DNA from 2 places in the Haemophilus sp. SZY H53 genome. Region 1 is predicted to be linked to the other one. Evidence: riboswitches for the same ligand, from Rfam matches in the RefSeq annotation. Region 1 holds a riboswitch; the other holds the start of a gene.
What was found. A riboswitch is a leader RNA that binds a small molecule or an ion and turns the genes downstream of it on or off. The one in region 1 is predicted to bind thiamine pyrophosphate.

Region 1 (4,429 bases):
GTGGGTTCAGCATTATCTCGTTTACTTGTTTCGGTAGAACAATACCCCCAATTAAAAGCTCATGAAGGCTTTATGAATTTACAATCTCAACTTGAAGGGACAGAAAACCGTATCAATGTCGCTCGTAATAAATTCAATGAAGCCGCGCGTATTTATAATGAAAAAGTACGTCAATTCCCAACAAAATTAGCAGCAATGATTTTTGGTTTTAAAGCAAAACCTTATTTTAAATCAGCTGCTGGCTCAGAAAATGCACCAACTGTAAACTTTAACTAAGGTTTATTATGCCATTCTTTTCCAGAATTCCGGTAGATAAAAAGCAAATCGAGGCGGCGATTAGTCGCCTCGAAAGCTTAAGTTCGGCTGAAGTACGTGTTTATATTGAACGCAAAGTACCCAAGGATTCAGCACAACTGTCTGCAATGGAACGAGCTTTAGAAGTGTTTGATGAATTGGAAATGCATAAAACAGCGGCACAAAATGCTGTGTTGATTTATGTGGGATATAAAAATCATCTCTGTGCAATCGTAGGTGATAAAGGCATTCATCAATTTGTTGATATGGCTTATTGGCAGTTACAATGTGATTTAATGATTGAGCAGTTTAAACAAAAAGCTTATACACAGGGCATTGTCGATGCGATTGATCGTATCTGTGATATTTTATCTCGTCATTTCCCTGTTCAACCTGATGATGTGAATGAATTATCTAATGAGGTAATTATTAATGGCTAAGCTTTTATCTTTTATGAAAAGTGCGGTTATTTTTAGCCTTATTTTTTTTGCTCAAATGGTTGTTGCGGCAGAATTTCCGCCTGCACCAAATCCTTTCCATTATATAAACGATTACACCAACACACTTTCATTAGAACATAAGCAAATTTTAGAAAATAAACTGATTGCTTATAGTAAAGAAACGAGTTCACAAATCGCGGTTGTTTTGGTTCCTACAACTGGTGAATATGAAATCGCTGATTATACCTTTACTTTAGGTGATAAATGGGGTATTGGACGTAAAAATCTAAACAATGGCGTGTTGATGCTGATTGCGAAAGATGATCGCAAAGTTTTTATCGCAACCGGGCAAGGTTTAGAAGGTGTATTGCCGGATGCTTTTTTATCGCAAGTCATCCGTTCGGCAATTTTGCCACAATTTAAACAAGGGCAATATGCCCAAGGTATTAATGATGGCTTAAACCAAATTATTGCGGCAAGTAAAGGCGAGTTTGATGCGTCACAAGTTGAAGAAGATGCGTTTGATAAGTATATTCCATTCTTAATGGTATTGGCGTTTATTGCTATTGTATTATTTGGTGAATTCCAATATCACAAAGATGAAGTCTATATTAGCCCGAATCAACGTGATCAACTGAATAAAATCATTCGTCAAAGTACGATTTCTCGTCGACGTGGTGGCGGTTCCGGTTTCGGAGGCGGATTTGGTGGAGGCTTCGGTGGCGGTGGTTCTTCCGGCGGTGGTTTTGGTGGCGGTGGCTTTGGCGGCGGCGGAGCGGGTGGAAGTTGGTAAGACCAAGTCTTTCACTCAGGTTCTATCTCATGCTAGAATAGCGCCCTATTTAGACTTATTTGAACAAGGAACATCATGGAAACGTTAGACAAAATCAAAAAACAAATCGCTGAAAACCCAATTTTAATTTACATGAAAGGTTCTCCCAAATTGCCTTCTTGTGGTTTCTCTGCGCGTGCATCTGAAGCATTAATGAACTGCAAAGTACCTTTTGGCTATGTTGATATTCTTCAACACCCAGATATTCGTGCTGAATTACCGGCTTATGCAAACTGGCCAACTTTCCCACAATTATGGGTAGAAGGTGAGTTAATTGGTGGCTGTGATATTATTTTAGAAATGTATCAAGCAGGCGAACTTCAAACTTTATTAAGCGAAGTAGCGGCTAAACATCAAGCTTAATTGACGATAGATGACCAAGATAAACCTGCTTTTTAGCAGGTTTTCTTTTGCTCAAAAAATGATAAACCCGATATAAAAGTGTGATCGGATTAACATTTTTAAATGAAATAACTTGTTGATAAAATTCCATTACGTTAGACTACATTACACTTAGTCGGGGTGCCAATACTAATGGCTGAGAAACACCCGTGAACCTGAAACAGATAATGCTGGCGTAGGAAACTAATCATCTCATTATGCTGTTTCGTTATGCAAAAAATAAGGAGAACGCATAATGAAGAAAACGCTTCCCATTTTAACCGCACTTTTTACCGCTTCCGCTTTCGCACAAGCTGCACCTCAAACATTAGATGTTTATACTTATGATTCATTTAGTGCGGATTGGAGTGCCGGACCAAAAGTTAAAGCGGCTTTTGAACAACAGTTTCCGCAATGTAAGCTGAATTATGTGGCTTTTGACAATAACGGTACTTTGTTTAACCGTGTACGTCTAGAAGGTAAAAAAATTAAAGCCGACGTGGTACTTGGTTTAGATAGCTATCAAATTGAAGAAGCACAAAAACTCAATATTTTTGAGCCAAATAAAGTGGATTTAAGCCAGTTACGTTTACCGATTAAATGGGAAAATAAAACTTTTTTACCATTTGATTATGCGCAATATGCGTTTATTTATGACAAAAATAAGCTGGCTAATCCTCCAAAAAGCTTAAAAGAATTAGTTGAGCGTCAAGATCTTAAAGTGTTATATCAAGATCCACGTACGAGCAGTATTGGACGTGGTTTATTACTTTGGATGAATGCAGTTTATCCAGCAGCAGATGTCGCAAATGCCTGGAAAACCCTTTCTAAACATACTGTCACGGTCACAAAAGGTTGGACCGAGTCTTATGGGGCCTTCTTAAAAGGTGAAGGTGATATGGTTTTAAGCGTCAATACTTCACCGATTTACCATATTCTGTCTGAACAAAAAGATAATTATGTGGCAACAGAATTTGCAGAGGGGAGCGTATTACAAGTTGAAGTGGCAGCCAAAGTGGCTAACCGTAATAATGCCTGTGCTGATGAATTTTTAGGATTCTTACTTTCTCCGCAAGCCCAAGCGGATATTGCTAAAAATAATGTCATGTTACCCGTGGTAGAGACCAATATCGAAAGTCATATTGATGCGCTTAATTCTCACTCAAAATCAATGCGTATTTTAGATACCGCAACGGTGACAAGTGGGCAGCTTAAAGGCTGGATCAATCAATGGCAAAAAGCGTTATCTAAGTAGTATTGATGCACTTATTCCAACATCCGCATTTTCGTCCTCGCCATTATTTGGGCGGAAGTGCGGTCATCTTTTTTATTGTTTTACTCTATGGTTTTTCTCTTTCTGCGGTTTTTTCAGTTGGAAGCGATTATGCCTTATCTGATTTCTTAAAAGACGATTATTTGCATCAAGTTATCGCCTTTAGTATCGGACAGGCATTCTTATCAGCCATTCTTTCTAGCATAATTGGAACATTATTTGCACGCGCTTTTTTCTATTTAGGTTTCAAAGGCAAATCACTCATTTTACGCATTTTTTCCCTCACCTTTGTTTTGCCTGCATTACTGGCTATTTTCGGTCTGATTGGTATTTATGGCACGGCCGGTTGGCTAACACAACTGCTGCAAACCTTAGGTATTTCGTGGAAACCCTCTATTTATGGTTTAAGTGGTATTCTCATTGCCCATTTATTTTTTAATATTCCCTTATCTGCCAGAATGAGTTTGCAGGCTTTGCAAAGTGTGCCGACCGAACAGCATCAACTTGCGGCACAATTAAATATCAAAGGTTTCACATTTTTCCGCTTAATTGAATGGCCTTATTTGAAAAGTCAAATCGTGTCTGCCTTTGTGCTGATTTTTATGCTGTGTTTCACCAGTTTTACGATTGTATTGGCGCTTGGTGGCGGGCCGCAAAATAGCACATTAGAAGTCGCGATTTACCAAGCCATTTTCTTTGAATTCGATTTACCCAAAGCCGCATTTTTTGCGTTGGTACAATTTGCATTTTGTTTTGCATTATTTTCACTTTCACAATATTGGGCGAAAGCACCTGAAACGCAGATTTCGCAACGTTATCGATGGGTTTTACCTGTTTCAAGAGCGGTCAAATTTGGACATGTTTTTGTCTTATTCTCGGTGTGCTTATTTATTTTAAGTCCCTTATTCAATATTATTTTCCAAGGTTTGTCAGCTACCCAATTATTTGGCTATTGGCAAAACCCACAATTATGGAAAGCGCTTGCTTATTCATTAACCATGGCACCGACCGCAGGGATTTTATCGGTATTATTTGGGTTCTTCTTATTGTTACTTTCCCGTCAACTGCAATGGTTATCTCATCCCAAATTAGCCCACTTAATTTTAACGGGGGGCATGATGATTTTAGCCATTCCAACGATTGTCTTCGCAGTCGGCTTATTCCTTTGGTTACAAGATATTGATTTTTCAGCTGGGCATTTGTTTGTAG
Region 2 (4,429 bases), on a different contig from region 1:
AAAACAAGCTTTTGGCAAGGTGCCTTTTGCAAGTTGTTGCACAAATTCATGCTCAACATATTGCTTCCAATAAGGTTGCGCTTGCTGAATGAGTTGATTAATCATCATTTTCCCTTATTGTAATTCGACAGCATAGTCTTTCAATTCAAGTGCTTTTGTAATCAACCCTTTCTGATGCATAAATTCCGCCATTTGTTGATAACGTTTAGCATCCAATTGACGGGGTTTCGTTGCTAATAAAGGTAGGGTATCTTTCCATGCTAATTGATTTAATTCTGTATTAAGTTCTTTTGGCTTATAGCTCACAAATGCTTGCCATGCTTCATCTGGATGGCTTTGTAGATAGGTTGTGGCTTGTTCAAGTGCGGTCAAAAAAGCGGAAATTTTTTTAGAGGCAAGATTGTTTCTGTTCGCCACTAAAATCAATTCATCATAAGCTGGCACACCATATTGTTCTGGGAAAAATGCCACGCCTTCTTGTTTTTCTAAATGGATCTGATTCAGTTCGAAATTACGAAATGCCCCGATGACCGCATCGACTTGTCCGGTTAAAAGAGAAGGGGAAAGTGACCAATTCACATTCACTAATTTTACGTCTTGGTTGCTGAGTCCGATGGAATGGAGCATGGTATCGAGCAACACATCTTCAAAGCCACTGACTGAATAGCCTACTTTTTTCCCTTTCAGATCGGCAAGCGTTTTGATATTGCTATTTTTTAGAACCACTACGCTATTTAATGGGCTGGAAATCAGAGAGCCTACACGTACTAAAGGTAATCCTTCAGCAACTTGTTGATAAAGTTGAGGTTGATAATTAATAGCTAAGTCCACTTTTCCTGCGGCAACTAATTTAGGCGGTAATGATGGAGCGGCGGGTTCGATAATGTCGACGTCTAAGTTATTTTTTTCAAAAAAGCCTTTTTGTTGCGCGACAATGATTGCGGCGTGATCAGGATTTACATACCAATCAAGCATTAAGCTGATTTTCTCTTTTGCTAAGCTGGAAAAGCTGGCGGTGAGTCCAATTAAAAGACTGAAATAACGGATGATTTTCTTCATTTTTGTCTCCTTTTGTCATGAAGTGTTAAACGTTCCAAATAAAACGGCGTAGTAGCCAATCAATGCTGAAATATAAACAAAGTGAAATTGCCACTAAGATCAGCAATGCGGCAAACATTAAATCTACCTGCATACGGGCGTTGGCATGAATCATCAAATAGCCAAGCCCTTCTGATGAACCCACCCATTCTCCAATTACAGCGCCAATTGGTGCGACTGAAACAGCAATGCGAAAGCCTGATGCAAATGCGGGTAAAGCAGCTGGTAAACGTACTTTAAGTAATAAACGCCAAGGGGATGGCTTGAATGTTTTGGCGAGATCAATCCAAGCTTTAGGTGTATTGCGTAAGCCATCGTAACAAGCTGCAGTTACAGGGAAATAGATAATGAGAATAGCCATAACAATTTTTGACGGCATGCCATAACCTAGCCAAAGTACGAGTATCGGAGCGATAGCAAAAACAGGAATTGCTTGAGAAATCACTAAAACCGGTAACAGTAAGGACGATATTTTAGGCGAAAAAGAGAGCAATAGGGCTGATGACAATCCAAAAAGAAAACCCAGTAGCAGCCCTAAGCCAATTTCAATTAAGGTGATTAGTGTATGTTGCCAAAGTAGTTCTGAATGAGAAGTTAATTGCAACCATACAGCTTGTGGAGAAGGAAATATGTAATGGGGAAAATCACCGAATACACCAATAAGTTGCCATAGACAAAGCAATATAACTCCAATAAAGAGCGGTTTAAGAAGGTTAAGTTTCATCTTTTTCCCTCTAATAACTCGTTCAATAATTGCTGTTGGAGCATCCACAAATTATTTTGGTTTAGATCTCGTGGTGCTTTACCTTCAGGTTTTATAACATCGGATAATGCTGATTGATTAGGCTGCGGTGAACGTAATACAAAAATACGTTGGCTTAAGCGTAATGCTTCTTGAGGATCATGGGTAACTAATAATACTGATTTATTTTTTAATAGTTCATAGGCCAAGTTTTGTAATTGGTAACGACTAATCGCATCAAGGGCAGAGAATGGTTCATCAAGTAAAACTAAATCAGCGTTTTGCATTAATACTCGAGCGAGCGCCACTCTTTGTTTTTGCCCTCCAGATAATTGAGCACTGTTTTTATGCAGATGCTCTGACATACCCACTTGTTCAAGTAATACTTTGGCTCGAATAGTGGTTTTTGCAGATTTATTTCCAAATAGTACGTTTTCTAATTGGACGTTATCAACAATTGAAAGCCAAGGATAAAGGGTATCTTTTTGCGGTAACCATGCCACTCGAATATGAGGATGGGAGGTGATATTGCCTTGAACTTTTCCTGGTATTTCAAGCCCTGCAATTAATCTCAAAAGCGTTGATTTACCTACACCAGAGCAGCCAAGTAAACTGACCCACTCATTAGGCAAAAGCGTTAAATCAAGGTGTTCAAATAGTACTTGCTCTCCAAAAGCAAGACTAAGATCCTGAATATTCACCATAGCATTAACCTAAGGATTAATAACCAAAGGTAACGGCAGAAAAGGAGTAAAAATAGGTATGAAGAATGAGAAAATATTTTGGCATATTAGTTTCCTACGTCAGTACTAACTGTTTCAGGTTCACGGGTATCATCTCAGCCACCTTGTGGCACCCCGACTAAAATTTGAAATAATTTTATATCGCAATTAAGAATAAAACAATAGGAAATGATATTAACTTTAGTTTAGATTTTTTTGTTTAGTCCTCAGGAGTCAATTTAAGTAATGAAAATAATAAGTTAAATTATAGACTCACTTTTCAAGTGTTATATTCAACGTTCTAGAAATGACTCCTTACCTTGTAAAATAAGACAACAAAAGTATTTATAATAAAAAACTAGATTCTCTATAAGCATATAATATATTATTAGTCCTTTAATTTGCTTTTCCATAAGTTGCTTGCCGGATTATAAAAATTTCTGACATCATGAATATCCCCTTGAATTCAAAGCTCTTCAAAGGTTTTAGTGTTTCAAGTGATAATATTTTTTCTACAGAAAAGTTATACCATCAATCTTGAGCGTACTTTTCTCATCATAAAGGAGAAACTATGTTAAGTTATCGCCACAGTTTTCATGCTGGCAACCACGCCGATGTGCTTAAGCACATTGTACTAATGCTGATTCTAGAAGATCTTTCACTAAAAGAAAAAGGTTTCTACTATCTCGACACCCATTCAGGTGTTGGCCGTTATCGCTTAAGTTCTAACGAATCAGAAAAAACCGGCGAATACAAAGAGGGAATTGGAAGACTTTGGGAAAGAACAGATTTACCCGAAGAGATTGCTCGCTACGTGGATCTCATTAAAAAGATCAATTATGGGGGTAAAGAATTACGCTATTATGCGGGTTCACCAATGATTGCTGCACAATTATTGCGTCCTCAAGATCGTGCATTACTGACAGAATTACACCCAAGCGATTTTCCATTATTACGCAATAATTTTAAAGAGTTTAAGAATATCACAACAAAATCAGAAAATGGTTTCCAACAACTCAAAGCCACACTTCCACCCAAAGAACGCAGAGGTTTGGTGCTTATTGATCCACCTTATGAATTAAAAGAAGATTATGATTTGGTGGTGAAAGCTATAGAAGAGGGTTATAAGCGCTTTGCGACAGGCACTTATGCGATTTGGTATCCCGTGGTACTTCGCCAGCAGACAAAACGCATTTTTAAAGGATTAGAAGCGACAGGGATTCGTAAAATTCTGAAAATTGAATTGGCTGTTCGCCCTGATAGTGATCAACGTGGTATGACCGCGAGTGGAATGGTGGTGATTAATCCACCTTGGCAATTAGAACAGCAAATGAAAGCTATTTTGCCTTATTTGACCCAAACGCTCGTCCCTGAAGGTACAGGAAGTTGGACAGTGGAATGGATTGTGCCGGAATAATCCATTCCAAAACCTTGGTCAAAATGACCGCACTTTTAAATTTTAATTTTATTGGAATACAACACTAAACAAAGTGCAATAACCATAATTAAAATCGCGCCTGCGAATAAGATGGTATCAACTGAGCTTTCATGATTCACAATAATCAAACGCAACATGGCCGTAATCCCTGCGTAAATAAAATAGCGTAAAGGAAAGTGATAGCCACTTTTAAAATATTGCACAATAAGGCCAATAAAACCGAAGTATAAGAAAAACATCACGGCTTGTTCAGCGACTTCATAAGGCACAACGCTTGATGTATTAAATACCATAATCGCTAAAGTGTACGTGATTTTAGCTAAAGCAATAATCAACACTAAAGCCAACGCGATAAGCGAAAAGCTTAATACTACTTTTAATACACCTGTCACTACTCGAGGCAGCTTTTCTAGTTCTTGAGATTCTTCC

Region 2: linked by a shared signal. The riboswitch ahead of ACXVWB_RS06090 (ABC transporter ATP-binding protein) and the one ahead of thiB (thiamine ABC transporter substrate binding subunit) in region 1 are both predicted to bind thiamine pyrophosphate.

What each region holds. Positions count from the first base shown of each region.
Region 1 covers NZ_JBTGNV010000010.1:45,892-50,320, reverse strand. The annotation lists gene ACXVWB_RS09550 (LemA family protein) at 1-276, shown strand, start outside; gene ACXVWB_RS09545 (TPM domain-containing protein) at 285-734, shown strand; gene ACXVWB_RS09540 (TPM domain-containing protein) at 727-1,527, shown strand; gene grxD (Grx4 family monothiol glutaredoxin) at 1,603-1,929, shown strand; TPP riboswitch at 2,075-2,167, shown strand; gene thiB (thiamine ABC transporter substrate binding subunit) at 2,204-3,202, shown strand; gene thiP (thiamine/thiamine pyrophosphate ABC transporter permease ThiP) at 3,208-4,429, shown strand, end outside.
Region 2 covers NZ_JBTGNV010000005.1:67,632-72,060, forward strand. The annotation lists gene tenA (thiaminase II) at 1-105, opposite strand, end outside; gene ACXVWB_RS06080 (ABC transporter substrate-binding protein) at 115-1,059, opposite strand; gene ACXVWB_RS06085 (ABC transporter permease) at 1,085-1,822, opposite strand; gene ACXVWB_RS06090 (ABC transporter ATP-binding protein) at 1,819-2,544, opposite strand; TPP riboswitch at 2,619-2,710, opposite strand; gene ACXVWB_RS06095 (23S rRNA (adenine(2030)-N(6))-methyltransferase RlmJ) at 3,134-3,979, shown strand; gene psiE (phosphate-starvation-inducible protein PsiE) at 4,015-4,429, opposite strand, start outside.